One region of the Shewanella sp. GD03713 genome, then DNA from elsewhere that is predicted to be linked to it. Evidence: predicted binding sites of a transcription regulator. Region 1 holds the regulator's gene; the other holds the start of a gene.
The links. Region 1 encodes sigma-54, which starts transcription at its own class of promoters, with help from an activator protein. Its sites were predicted from a motif close to GTTGGCACGNNNNTNGNNT; they were not measured.
Positions count from the first base shown of each region.

Region 2: the regulator sigma-54 is predicted to act here: its motif matches at 4,161-4,179, upstream of N5E87_RS14440 (DUF3192 domain-containing protein).

Region 1 is NZ_JAOCIW010000001.1:769,087-776,402, forward strand. It holds gene mgtE (magnesium transporter) at 1-341, opposite strand, end outside; gene N5E87_RS03430 (HPr family phosphocarrier protein) at 554-829, opposite strand; gene rapZ (RNase adapter RapZ) at 816-1,670, opposite strand; gene ptsN (PTS IIA-like nitrogen regulatory protein PtsN) at 1,667-2,110, opposite strand; gene hpf (ribosome hibernation promoting factor) at 2,113-2,400, opposite strand; gene N5E87_RS03450 (RNA polymerase factor sigma-54) at 2,429-3,904, opposite strand; gene lptB (LPS export ABC transporter ATP-binding protein) at 4,010-4,741, opposite strand; gene lptA (lipopolysaccharide transport periplasmic protein LptA) at 4,738-5,289, opposite strand; gene lptC (LPS export ABC transporter periplasmic protein LptC) at 5,276-5,836, opposite strand; gene kdsC (3-deoxy-manno-octulosonate-8-phosphatase KdsC) at 5,833-6,384, opposite strand; gene N5E87_RS03475 (KpsF/GutQ family sugar-phosphate isomerase) at 6,384-7,316, opposite strand, start outside.
Region 2 is NZ_JAOCIW010000001.1:3,262,340-3,269,655, reverse strand. It holds gene N5E87_RS14470 (hypothetical protein) at 1-345, shown strand, start outside; gene N5E87_RS14465 (sporulation protein) at 407-1,147, shown strand; gene queF (NADPH-dependent 7-cyano-7-deazaguanine reductase QueF) at 1,242-2,102, opposite strand; gene syd (SecY-interacting protein) at 2,162-2,812, shown strand; gene N5E87_RS14450 (Zn-ribbon-containing protein) at 2,915-3,688, opposite strand; gene N5E87_RS14445 (hypothetical protein) at 3,688-4,071, opposite strand; gene N5E87_RS14440 (DUF3192 domain-containing protein) at 4,219-4,617, shown strand; gene N5E87_RS14435 (DUF2789 domain-containing protein) at 4,667-4,900, opposite strand; partial or broken gene N5E87_RS14430 (GNAT family N-acetyltransferase) at 5,045-5,257, shown strand; gene N5E87_RS14425 (IS4 family transposase) at 5,350-6,681, shown strand; partial or broken gene N5E87_RS14420 (GNAT family N-acetyltransferase) at 6,692-7,126, shown strand; gene N5E87_RS14415 (DUF962 domain-containing protein) at 7,119-7,316, shown strand, end outside.

The DNA.
Region 1 (7,316 bases):
TAGACGGTATCCGGCAAGCTTCGCAGGATATAAGCGAGATCGTCCGTATCCATACTGGCGGTAGCCTTGGCGACCCGTTCAGGGCTCATGGCGCGGATCAACGGATCTTTTAACTCTTCACTGAGTTCATCGAGAATATCCCCGAGCTGATCCTGATCGATAAGTTGCCATAACACTTGCCGCGCTTTAGGGGGCGAGGACTCTAGAATCAATGCGATATCCGACGCCGCCATGTTTTGCAGCATTTGCCTGACATGCACAAACATACCGCTATTGAGGGCATGGCTCAGTTGGTCGAGACGTTGTTCGACTTGTAAGCTGTCTGAGGCTTCTACAGGCATGTTTCCTCCAAAGTGGCGACGGTGGATAGGGGCGTTTGGCTGTTGAGGACTTAAGCCAAAGGACTTAAGCCAAAGCGCAGCAGTATATTGTAATTTAGCGCACGGGAGGGCGTCGAGTCACAAATGTGTTTTACTGGTATAAGGTGCTGAAATCAAAACCAAACAGGGTACTGAATAACGGTAGGGAGCATCGAGATGAGATGTCGAGGCAATTAGCAGGCTTCGTCGAACTTAGCGTCGATAAGCGCGCAAATGGCATTGAGCGCGGGCTCCGCATCTGGGCCTTCGGCAATCAGGGTAATGGTTTTACCCATACCCGTTTCCAGCATGAGTAGCCCTAAAACACTGGCGGCAGAGGCCTGTTTTTCACCTTGGATCAGCGTAATGCTGGCATCAAACTCTGAGGCCAACACCACGAGCTTTGTCGCGGCGCGGGCATGTAAACCGAGTTTATTGCAGATGGTGACTTGGCGCTCAAGCTTTGGCATGGTTTAACTCTCGGTGACGGGCATTCACTTTGTGTTTGCCGTTGCTAAAGCGTTTAGCCAGTTGTTCGGCCACGTAAACCGATCTGTGCTGACCGCCGGTACAGCCGATGGCGATGGTCAGATAGCTGCGGTTATTACGCTCTAAGTGGGGCAACCAAGTTTCGAGTAAATTCTCGATTTGCCAGATGAACTTATTGACCAGCGGCTGGCGATTTAAAAACTCGGCAACGGGTTCATCTAAGCCGGTAAGGGGGCGCAGCTCGGGTTCCCAATGGGGATTGGGTAAAAAGCGCACATCAAACATAAAGTCGGCTTCGGTTGGCATACCATGCTTAAAACCGAAGGACTCGAAGTTGATCACCAGTTCCTTATCGACACTGCCAAGCAGGATTTGCCGCACTTGGTCGCTGAGTTCATAGATATTCAGATTCGAGGTATCTATGTAGTGATCCATCTGCTGTGACAGGGGCTCGAGCAATTTGCCTTCAAGCTTGATGGCTTCTTGCAGTGATACTCGGCTCTTAGATAAGGGATGTAAGCGCCGAGTCTCGCTGTAGCGCTTTAACAGTACTTTATCGCTGGAATTTAAGAAGAAGCTGGTAAGTTCAGTGCCCTCTGGCAGGCTTGCGAGCTGTTTGACGAGTACCTTGTCTTGCTCCGGCAGGTTACGCACGTCGACGCTGATGGCGACGAGATCGTTACTGCCCTTGAGCTGTTCGAGTAAGCTGCCAATCAGCGGCAACGGAAGATTATCGACACAATAATAGCCGAGATCTTCAAGCACTCTTAGTGCGACCGATTTGCCTGAGCCTGAGCGCCCTGACACTATGACCAGTTTCATCCAGTGATTACCTGATAGAGTTCCGTTTCATCATGCGTCTTGCGCAATTGCTTCAATATTTGTTTGTCGCTGAGCTTTTCAGCCATGCAGGACAAAGTGCTTAAGTGCTGTTGACATTGGTCAGCAGGCACCAGCAGCGCAAATAAAATGTCGACAGGTTGTTTATCGATAGCATCAAAGGCTATCGGCTCCTCACATTTCACCAATATGGCTATGGGTTGTGTTATATCGGTTAATCGACCATGTGGAATGGCGATGCCGTTACCTATACCTGTGCTCCCCATCTTTTCGCGCGCCACTAGGCTTTCGAAGATCTCTTGAGATGAGAGGGTGGGGTACTGGGCAGCGGCTAAGTCGCTGATAAGTTCCAGTACCTTTTTCTTACTGCCCGGAGTGGCGCAGGTCGTGCATTCCGGCCGCAGTATGGTACGAAGTTCCATTGCTAGTGTTTTGTTAACTTCTCTTTGTGTTTAATAACCTGACGATCAAGCTTGTCGATCAGGACGTCTATGGCAGCATACATATCTGCATGCTCTGAAGTCGCGAAGACTTCACCACCGGTGAGGTTGATTCTCGCTTCGGCAATTTGTTGCATTTTCTCAACATTGAGCACAACGTGCACATTATTGATCTGTTCGAAATGACGTTCAAGTTTTGAAAACTTTTCCTCAACATAAGCCCGTAACGATTCAGTAATCTCGATATGGTGTCCACTCAGGTTTATTTGCATATAAACGTCCTCCGATTTCCACTTTAGGCTATAAACTTTTACGCTGATTGGAAGGGGGAATAAGCATCGCTTCTCTGTACTTCGCAATGGTTCTGCGCGCAACGTTAATTCCCTGTTCTGCCAGAAGCTGTGCCATCTTGCTGTCGCTTAATGGTTTTTTCTGGTTTTCCGCTGCAACCAGTTTCTTAATGAAGGCTCTGATTGCCGTGGATGAGCACTCACCGCCATCATCAGTCCCGACGTGGCTTGAGAAGAAATATTTTAGTTCAAAAAGTCCCTTTGGGGTATGCATGTATTTTTGCGTCGTCACCCGTGAAATGGTGGACTCATGCATCTCTACCGCCTCAGCGATATCGTTCAGGACCATAGGTTTCATGGCTTCTTCACCGTATTCGAAGAAACCCTGTTGATATTGCACTATGCAGTTTGCCACCTTGAGCAGTGTTTCGTTACGGCTTTCAAGACTTTTGATAAACCACTTGGCCTCTTGCAGATGCCCGCGGATAAATTGGCTATCGGCTTGGCTTTTGGTGCTGCGCGCCATGGCTGCATATTGCTGATTAACATTGATTTTTGGCATGCAATCTGGATTTAACTCGACCACCCAGCGACCGTTTTTCTTCGATACCGACACATCGGGGATGACATATTCTTCATCAACAGGGGTGATGAGCAAACCGGGGCGAGGGTTTAAGGTTTGGATCAGCGCTATGCTGTCCCTTAACTCGTCCTCTTTAAGTTTGGTCTTACGCATCAACAACCTAAAGTCGCGGGCGGCGATCAGATCTAAATGATCTTTGATCAACATGCGGGCGTTTTCGAGGTGTGGGGTATCCGGCGAAAAATGGGAGAGTTGGATAAGCAGACATTCGCTTAAATCCCTTGCGGCGACACCAACGGGATCGAAGTGTTGAATACGCTTGAGTACGGCTTCGACCTCATCCAGTTCTATCTCAGGATTGCCCATGGCCTCGAGGATATCTTCAGTACTTTGAGTGAGATAACCTTGATCGTCGATGGCATCAATAATCGCGGTGGCGATGGCTAAATCGGTTTCAGAGAAGGGCGTGAGGTTTTTTTGCCATTCTAAATGTTCGTACAGGCCTTCACTGGTTTCCCCTTGGAAGGGCATGTCATCTTCACGGCTGGCGCCAGAACCTGAGTTTGGCGAGGCGGTAAAGACTTCATCCCAAGTGGTGTCCATGGGCAGTTCTTCGGGCAGGGATTCTTTGGTCAACGACTCGGCAATGTCCACAGTGGAATTGTCTTGTTCCTGTGGCTGGGCCGTCGTTTCGCTAAAGTCGGTATCGGCGATATCTTGCTTACGTTCGGTAGGCGCGTCGAATTGCTCCTCTTCCAGCTCGAGAAGAGGATTAGAGTCTAAGGCTTGCTGGATCTCTTGCTGCAGTTCCAATGACGACAATTGCAACAGACGAATGGCCTGTTGAAGTTGTGGCGTCATGGTTAACTGTTGACCCAGTTTGAGCTGGAGTGACGCTTTCATGTTACCGCTGATCCCTACGTTATTATTTTGAATTTAGGCCGCTTGTTATCATATTGATGGCGCTTATAAGCCAAAATTCAAGGCTAATTGGCTCTGTTTAAGTAACTATAGCCTGAATTGTTCACCTAAGTACACAGCCCTAACTTGCTGATTGTCTAAGATCTCTGCGGGAGTTCCTTCGGCAATCAGGTTTCCGTGACTAACAATGTAGGCATGTTCACAGACGTCTAAGGTTTCGCGCACATTGTGGTCTGTGATCAGTACCCCAAGGCCTCGGCTCTTGAGTTGTTCGATGATTTTCTTGATATCGATAACCGAAATCGGGTCGACACCGGCGAAGGGTTCATCGAGCAGAATAAACTTAGGATTGGCCGCTAAGGCGCGGGCAATTTCGACGCGGCGACGTTCACCGCCCGATAACGACATGCCTTGGCTATCTCGGATATGGGTGATATGGAACTCTTCGAGCAGATGCTCCAGCTCTTCTTCGCGTTGATCGCGATTGAGCTCCTTACGGGTTTGCAGTACCGCCATGATATTGTCATGCACGGTCAGCTTGCGAAAGATACTGGCTTCCTGTGGCAGGTAACCAATGCCTTTACGGGCGCGCAGGTGCATAGGATCGGCGGTTAAATCATCATCGTCGATAAAGATATGGCCTTTATCGCTTTTGACTAAGCCCACGACCATATAAAAGGTGGTGGTTTTACCCGCGCCGTTTGGGCCGAGTAGGCCGACAACTTGACCCGTTTTCACCGTCAGGCTGACATCTTTCACAACCTGACGACTCTTATAACTCTTAGCGAGATTTTGTGCTTTTAAGGTGATTTGGGTCATTTAGAGTCCTGTTTTTTCACAGGTTTGTCCGCGGGCTGGTTCTTGATCTCTTCCTGATAGTTGTCAGGTTGAATAATGGTAATCACGCGATCATCACCGCTACCCGTGCTCTCAGCGATCAGTTTTTGCTGAATAATATCGTAACGGATGAGGTTACCCGTCACTTGGCTACCCGCTTGGTCTAGGCTGGCTGAGCCTGTCAAGGTCAGGGTGCGGGTCGCCATTTCGTAGCGAATTTCTTTCGCGCTCGCTGAAGCTGGGCGTCCATCGTCGAGGATCTGGCTATAAGTCGCAGGATTACCGGTTGCCACTAAAATCTTGCTGTTTTCCCCTTCGGCAGAAAATGCACGTAGTTGATCCGCATGGATTTTAATCGAGCCTTGGGTGACTTCAACCGGACCGAAGAAAATGATCTGGTTGTTTTTAATGTCTGCAGTTTGGCTAACGGCTTTAATTTTCACTTCTTGCTGTAAGTCACCAACCTTGGCGAAGGCGCTCATGCTGGTGATTAGCATTAGGCCGGCAAGTAATATGTTATTTTGCTTCATAGGTTCCTACTACCTGACTGGTCAATTGCACTTCCTGCGCGTTAAGGTCGGCATAAAGGCCTTGCCCTTGAATATTAAAATCTTTCCCTGTGACGTAAATGATGCGGTCAGAGGTCATTATCATAGTGTTGAGATCGAGTTCTAAAAAACTGGTGGACAATGTCTGTATGGGTTCACCAGGGCTGATGGCATCGATAATAACATTATTTTCTAATACAACCTTGCCGGTATCTTTGTTGAGTCGACCTTGATCGGCTCGGATCTGCCATTTTGCTTTACCTTGGTCGGGATAGACAAGATAGACGGGCTCAGTAAAGTCGGTTTGGTTTTTCAGCTCATAGTGTTCCATGTGCTTTGCCGTGACGCGACTGTTAACTTGCCCTTGCTCATTAAACTCAATGCTGCGCAGATCTTCGATAATGTAATCGGGTCTGTCACTGACGTTCAAGCTGTCATCCGTATCGCCACCGCGTTTTTGCTGCACTTGCCAATATAGCACCAGCGCAGTACCAAAAAAGGCGATAATGGCGAGGGTCACACGACTCATATGCTCATCCCATGGGCGGAAGTGAACTTATTTTGGCTCAGCAAGAGCAGATCAGTGAGTTCCCTGAGTGCGCCATGTCCACCATTTAAGTGGGTCACAAAATGGGCATGTTGACGGACATAGGGATGACCATCGGCAACACAGACGGCCAAGCCGACCACATTCATCACCGGCAAGTCGACAATATCATCACCGATATAGGCGACCTCTTCTGGGGTGACATTGTAGAGCGACAGCAGCTCTTCATAGGGAACGAATTTATTATCCACGCCCTGATAAATATGCGTCACACCCAGAGCCGTCATGCGGTTTTCGACAATTTTAGACTGACGGCCAGTGATCACCGCCAGATTAAAACCACTGGTCAATAATGAGCGCACGCCATAACCATCGCGGGTGTGGAAGGCTTTGAGTTCTTCCCCTGAGTTGCTCAAATAAATGCGGCCGTCGGAAAACACCCCGTCCACATCGCAGATCAGCAGTTTAATTTTTTGCGCCCTTTGCCAAACATCGTCGCTGATGGGGCCATAAAAACCTTGCTGTGGCATTAAATCACTCCCGCTTTAACCATATCGAGCATATTGAGGGCTCCGACAGGATGATGTTCTTTATCTATCACTATCAGGCCGTTGATATTTTTGGAATCCATCACTTGCAGCGCCTGCGCCGCTAAAACGTTTTCTGTAATTGTGACACAGTTTCGCGTCATCACATCGGCAATCGGCGTGGTACGCAGGTTGACTTGGGCATCGATAACGCGGCGCAGGTCGCCGTCGGTAAAGATACCCACGAGTTTGTTTTGCTCATCGATAACCGCGGTCATGCCAAGGCCTTTCTTGGAGATCTCATACAGGGCATCGGTGATGCAGATATCGTGTTTAACCAGTGGTAAATCATCGCCGCTGTGCATCACGTTGCTGACTTTAAGCAGCAGCTTACGACCTAAGGCGCCGCCCGGATGGGACATGGCGAAATCTTCCCGGGTAAAGCCTTTGGCTTGCAGCAGCGCAATGGCGATGGCATCGCCCATGACTAAGGTTGCTGTGGTGCTTGAGGTCGGTGCAAGCCCAAGCGGGCAAGCTTCCTCTGGTACTTCAATACATAAATGAATTTTAGAGAGACGCGCCATGGTGGATTCTGGCTTGCCAGTCATGGCAATCACAGGGATGGCTTTACGCTGGATAACTGGCATCAGCGCGAGGATTTCGCTCGATTCGCCCGAGTTTGAAATCGCAAGAATCACATCATTGTCAGAGAGTACACCTAGGTCACCATGGCTGGCTTCGCCTGGATGGACAAAAAACGCTGGGGTGCCTGTGCTGGCAAGGGTGGCCGAGATTTTATTGCCAATGTGGCCTGATTTCCCCATCCCCATTACTATCACTTTGCCGGTGCAGTTGAGAATTAACTCGCAGGCTTGGGCAAATTCAACGGAATCGACATATTGATAAAGATTATCGAGGGCCGATTTTTCAATATC
Region 2 (7,316 bases), 2.5 Mb from region 1:
GCGGCGGGCACTGTGTCGGCCTGTGTGGCCGAAAAACTCAGCCAAGATCCCCTCGGTAAATTAGTGAGTGTCGAAGGCGCCTTAGTAGAGTCAGCTAAGGTGGCGGAATTACTCGGCGATTTACAGCAGGTGATGGAGCAAGAGGTGAGTTTTGATCAAGTCGCAAGCCTGTTACAAAAGGGCGCAGATGCGGCGGCCTATGCCAAAAGTTTGATCGAACAACAGGGCATCGAGCAAGCCATGCAAAGCCTTAAGCAAATGGTACTCGCCAGTGAACAATTTGCTCAGCAGGATTTAGGCGCGCATTTCCAGCAATTATTGCTTGAGTGCAAATCTGCTCATTAATTGAATAACCGCTGTATTAGGGCTGCTTATCCGTGCAGCCTTAGCAACATAAGGAAATCCCATGTTTAAAAAATTGCTGGCCTCTGTCGGTATCGGTGGTGCGACGGTCGATACCCAATTAATTGATAATCGACTGCTGCCAGGACAAATCTTTAATGCCACTATCGTCGTTAAAGGCGGTAATGTGCCGCAGCAGATCTCCGGCCTCGACTTAGCCCTAATGACTAAGGTGAAAGTGAGTAGCGATAACGGCGACTATTTTAAGAACCATCGCTTGGCGAGCTGGCGCTTAACTGAGTCCTTTGAAATTCAAGCGGGTGAAATTCGCGAGATCCCGTTTTCAGGTAAATTGCACCCCGAAACCCCCTTTACTCAGCTCCCAGTGCGCAATAATCAATCCCAGGTATGGTTACAAACGGGAGTGGACATAGATACCGCGCTCGACCCTAGCGATATAGATGCGCTGGTCATTATGCCAACGGCGATTGCCGAGCATGTGTTAAAGGCGATGGATGGCCTTGGTTTTGTGTTGGTGAAAGCCGATGTGGAGCAAGGTTTCCTCAATACGCGTGCCTTTCGTTCCACTTCGGGTTGTTACCAAGAGCTAGAGTTTAAACCACGCAATATGGGCTTTAATCGTTTGCGTGAGATAGAGGTTTCTCTGGTGTGCGATGCCGAGCAAACCCATGTATTGCTTGAGCTTGACCGCGCATTCCGTGGCGATGGTTACTTGTATTTCAGCCTGCCAAACAATGCCACCTTGAGCCAAGTGCAAGAGATTTTTAGGGCGAATTTGGGCTAAGTGTAGGTACAGTTTAAGTTGTGAGCTTGGTTGAATAGTTTACAACAGACAATAAAAAAGCCCTGATTACTCAGGGCTTTTTGCTGCAAGTTGATTACTGTCTTGCTAAGCGGTGGCTCTCGCCTGGGTGCTCAAAATCACTGCGGTAAGGGTTAATGTCTAGGCCGCCGCGACGGGTATAGCGGGCGTAAACGGTTAACTTAGTGCAGTGGCAGTAATGTTTTAAATCGACAAAAATCCGCTCGACACACTGCTCATGGAACTCGTTATGCTGACGGAACGAAATCAAATAGCGCAGTAACTTTTCGCGATCGATTTTAGGCCCTTGATAACGGATCATCACACTGCCCCAGTCCGGCTGAGAGGTGATTAAGCAGTTTGATTTCAACAGATTAGAATTGAGTGTCTCGGCAACAATCTGTTTGTCATCTGTGCTGTTTTCAAGATAATCCGGGTTAAAGTCATAGTCGCTGACTTCGATGTCCAGATCGTCAATGCAAGTGCCTGGCAGCTCGACGACGCGTTGAATACCAAAACTCTTAGGCTCAATAATCTTCACTGTGACTTGGCCTTGGGCGCATTCACCGAGATCCTGCACTAAGGTTTTTTGCACGGCTTCGATATTGTCGAACTTGGTTTGGTTAAAACTGTTTAAATACAGTTTGAAGGATTTTGACTCGATCAGATTTTGGCTTTCATGGCTTAGCTGAATGTCGGCAATAGCCACCATAGGTTTGCCCTTGGCGTTTAGCCATGACAACTCATAGGCCGTCCAGATATCGGCTCCGTGGAAAGGCAAACTTTCCGCCGTGAGGTTGATAGCGTTACGGTTAAGTGAGCGAGGAACCCCTTGCAGCAGCGACGCATCATACTCGGCTTGGTAATCCGTGGCTTTACCTAAGGTTAGGCCGGCAAGCTCTTTTGCATCACTATAGGGATCGTGATTGTGTGTCATCAATACTGTTTCCATGTCAAAATAGGCGCACATTATACCCGAAATTGGATTGTGCTTAAGTGTCTTGTCTGCCTGCTCTCGATAAATTTTTGCAAAACTATCATCAGTCTTACCTATCAACTTTAGGCGAATTACCGCGATATTACCCGCAGGGCGAGCCATCTTTGTGTATTCAAGGTGAGTTTGATGAATCATCCGATGAGGCGGTGTCTTGGCTCCCCGTTAAGCGTGAACAGCTCGGCAGTTTTGCGAATGTTGAGCATGCGCTTGAGTTAACATTGTGGCCAGATATCAATCACTTTTATGGGGAATATTTTGCGGCGCCCGTGTTGTTTGATTCACGGTGGGGCACGGGCGAATTGTTGCAGGTATGGAACGAGGCGGATTTTGATGCCCTGCAACAAAATATCATCGGCCACTTAATGATGAAGCAAAAGCTCAAGCAACCGGCAACTTGGTTTATTGGTTTGCTCGATGAGGGCGATAAGATGCTAACCGTTGATAATGCCGATGGAAGTGTGTGGGTTGAAATCCCTGGCGAGCTTCCTTCTGCCCAATTGGCGCCGAGTGTAGCTGAATTTATTGAGGCTTTATCGCCACGTATCGCGCCGCCCGTCAAACATGAAGAATTGCCCATGCCAGCGCTCGAACATCCGGGGATTTTTGCCAGCTTTAAACGTATGTGGCACAACCTGATAGGTAAGCGTTAAGCGCGGGGAAATGTTGCAAAGGTCTCTTGAAAAAGCCTCTTGCAAACCTGTTTCGCAAACTCGGCTATTTTGCCTGCCGAGTTTGCGCTTCAGTACAGGATGTTATTGATGATCCCAAGACAAATTAGACACTATGCGGCAAGGTTCGCAGCGAAAGTGGAACATATCTAATAGCGGCTCGTCGAGTTTCCAGTCGTGACTGCCACAGCGTGGGCAGGGGCGAGCTAACTCTGATTGCAGATCCTGTCCCCCGACGCGATACAAATAATAGTAAGTGGGGATTTTGGTCAGGTATTCAATTCGGCCGCGTAAGTCCCAACCTCTCCTAAATAAATCACTGTTTGGGCTGGATAATTCTTCCAGCGCAGCAAATTCTGCCTTAGTGGCAGCCGCCATTTGTAACTCATCACAGGCTTGCCACTCGGTTTGCCAGCGGATAACCCGTTTATGATCACCATTAAAGGTGGCTGGGATTTGGTACAGCGGAATGGGCAATAGGTTATCGCCACTTCGCAGGGGCGAGCACATATGCACATAGCTAGTGTAGAGCAGTTGCCAGCTGGGTGGCTCAGTATTACTCACCTCAGAATTGATATCCTGACCGATAAATTTTTCGCGTGGCGCCAGTAGCTTAGCCTCGGTTAATTCCGCCAGTGCTTTTTTCACCCACGGGCTGTGATAACGATGATTCAAACTGTTTTTTTCAGGCGTGAGTAGGCGTACTCGAAATTCGCCCTCATTATAGGCCACGGCAAATTCGCGGCCAAGGATTTGGCCATTAGCACGGTAAGCTTCGAGTAATTGATTGATGGCACGTTCTGCCGCACTGATGGTGGTATCGGCAAAGCATTCAAAGCGCAATTCGGTGACAAACATTAAGCGGATTTTCCTTGGGATTCGAGTTGAGTGACACGTTGTTTCAGCTCGATAAGTTCATTTTTGAGTTGCATGATCTCGTTGTTTTTTAACGCGAGAGCTTGCTCAATGCCCTGTTGTAACTGGGCTAACTGTTGCGCCAGTGTGGCGACTGTGAGTGGCGAAGCTTCGGCGGTATGAGTCTCTTCAACCACGGGCTGTGATTGGGCCGCTAAACGCTCACGCTCGGCTTTGGGTATCGATTTAAACTGCTGTAATCCTTGGATTAACAGCGGCATGGGGATTTTGTTACCGACGCGGCTTTTTATCAAGGCAAGGCTTGGGGTTTTACCGCTGGCTTCGAGTGCGCACGCTGCTGCTAACACTTGGTCAATCGGACTCATAATAAGTGAAATTCCTTAATGTATATCGTGTTTTTCACTAACTTACTGTGATGTGGTTGTTTTAGTTCTTATAAATCAATGTATTGCCGTTTGGCATTGATTTTGCTTTTTAAGCATTTTTATAACAAGTACACAGGAAGTCATAATATGAACGCAAATATTAATCGCAAACTCATCGCGGTCACGTTTTTAGGGTTAGCAAGCTTAGGTCTTAGCGGTTGTGTGGTCAATGTCGGCGACAGTGAATCTAAGTGGGATAGCAACGAATCTTGGGAAAAAACACAGGACAAAAACCGCAATAATCTGACTAAGCTCAGCCTTGGTATGAGCAAAGACCAAGTGATGACCCTGATGGGCGCCTCGGACTTTAGCGAATCTTATCTGCAGCAGAAAGACGGCCAAGCCGATAAAGAAGTGTTGGTACTCTTTTATCGCACCCAGCATACCCACAGTGACGGTAAAACCACTAAGGATGAATGCACGCCAATCGTCTTAAGTAATAGTGTGTTAGTTGGTTGGGGCGACACCGCCTACAGCAAAATTTAACGACTCAACGCAACTCGCCATGAAGTGATTCAGTGTCAGCCCTAAGCCATTAGGGCTTTCTTAATTGCACATCGAGCTGCTCGATAAGTTCGGTCCACTGGGCATCGGCCTCTAATGCTTCGGTCAGAAAACTCTTTTGCGCCTGCGTCCAAAATGGCGCTTCAGTTAAGTGTGTCTCAGGGGGAAGTTGATGGGTCGCAATAAACTGCCCTATGGCTTGAGCTTGATTGGCTAATCCCAACTGTTCAAATAGATGACTCAAATCGACTGGCGTTGTATCCATGCTCGCATCCTCTCTGTGTGCCTTTATTTAGGGTATGCAACTCACTGAAAAATGCAATCTATGATTAAAATTTGCACTTTTTTGTTTCCTTGATACAGTGATAATTACTCCTAAGAGTGTGATCTAAATCAAGGAATTCTAATAATGGACAATAATACCTTGGATGAGTGCCGTGCAGTTTATCTCACCGCCGAAGATTTACGCCTCGCCGCTTCGATTCTCTACAACGCCTATCATGACGACCCTTTCTTTGTGGATGCCTTATCCACTTCAGACAAATTCGCCTACGAACAAAAATTACGCGCCGCAATCCGTGAAGAGTTGAATGCGCTCTGGCAGGAGAAGCAAGCCTTAATCGTAACACCGATCAGTTAAGGCATTGATCAGTTGAACGATCCTACGGATGGTTAACAATACCCTCAGTACACTAATTGCTGAGGGTATTTTTTATGTTGGCTCACTGGCTGATTGATGTCGATACGTTTGCTGCACCAGAATCACTGGCTCTCTTCCAAAAAGAACTCCCGCTCGAATGGATAGAGCAAGCCCTTGATTCTACCAATAAAGCCAGCATGAGACGGCGTAAGTTACCCGCCGAACTTGTCGTTTGGCTAATTGTCGGTATTGGCTTGTATCGGGATAAACCCATCACGGAAGTTTTAGATAAACTAGACCTCAAGCTTTCCAACCACTTAGGGGATTCTGTTGCACCAAGTGCTATTCCTCAAGCGAGAAAGCGCCTCACCGCCCAACCTTTGGAAGCGCTTTTTAAACTGACAGCAGCCCATTGGACCCAGCAGGAAGATAGCGATGACAAATGGTTTGGACTGAGTTTACTTTCTGTCGACGGCACTCAGTTCCGCACCCATGATACCGCCTGTCTTGCAGAGCACTTCCAATACATCAAGTACAATGAAAACCACCATACTGAATACCCGATTGTTCGATTATGTGCCCTCACATCGCTGCGAAGTCGTTTATTACATGATGTTGTCTTTGGGCCCAGCTCGACAGGAGAGGTCTCTTATGCCAAACAGCTGGCCGCTTCAGCCCCCGCTCACTCCCTGACGATTTTTGACCGCTGTTACCTCAGTGCCGAGTTGATGATTAATTGGCAACGGCAACATACGACGAGTCACTGGATGACGCCGATAAAATCCAACACGCAATATGAAGTGGTTGAGCAACTGGATAAGGAAGGGCGAGACCTTTTAGTGGAAATGAAAGTGTCAGCCCATGCTCGGAAACAAGACCCAAGCTTGCCGGAGAAATGGCAAGCCCGCCTTGTCCTGTACCCTAAGCCAGAACAACCTAATCACGTCATAGGTGTTCTCACCTCCTTAACGAGTCTGGAATATGGTACGCAGTCATTACTGGATGTGTATTTTGAACGATGGGAAATAGAGAACAGCTACGGAGAGATAAAGCACAATATGCTCGAAGATGAAGTGCTGCTACGAAGTCAGTCTGTGGAGGGGGTAATACAAGAAATCTGGGGAATATTGATAGCTTACAATTTGGTTCGCCTGGAAATCAGTCGTATTGCGAGAGAGGCGCAGGTATCGCCATTGCGTATAAGTTTTATGATGGCATTGAGAGATATTCAGGATGAGCTGATGTGGTGTGCGATAGCCTCCCCCGGCTCCATCCCGAGAAAGCTAAGGGCCATGCGGGAGAGAGTTAAACGCTACATACTGCCCCAAAAAAGAAAACGGCCCAAAGCAAGGACCGTTCGTATCAATAAAACTCGCTACCCTGTTCGCTCTAAACACCTTAAGTGATAGGTGTTAAGCCTTAATCGGGCTGTTTGACCAAACACGCTTAGTCGGTGTTGCCTGTGTGGTCACTCAGGAAGTGCCCCTCGGGGAGGGCCGTTATTGGCACTGGCGACTCAAGATGTTACTCGGCACGGGCTGGCAATCGACTCAGGCGATGATGAAGAAAGAATCGAGCATTGTCGAGCTGCTACCGAGCGAGCACTGCGGGATCCTACAATTTATTGCCCTTGCGCCTAATGAGCAGGGAAAGGGGTTAGGCCATCAACTCGTGCAAGCCGTAGTAAGTTGGTGCGATGAGCAGCCCGAACTTGAGGGGATTGGAGTCTTTACCACCCAAGAAGTCCATAGCCAGTTATTTATGCAACATGATTTTGTCTCCCTCGGAGAATTGAGCATAGGCAATGTGGCCGGACAATTACTCTTTTACACGGGCCAACAAGATGAATGAACCTTACCACTCCTTCGCTGAGTTTTACCCTTTTTACCTCTCACAGCACCAGGACTTAAGCTGCAGGCGATTGCACTTTATTGGCAGTATTTTAGTGCTCCTGTTATTCGTCGCTGCGCTGCTTTTCGCAAATGGTTGGCTTTTACTGTTTATCCCCCTAGTGGGATATGGTTTTGCTTGGGTGGGACAC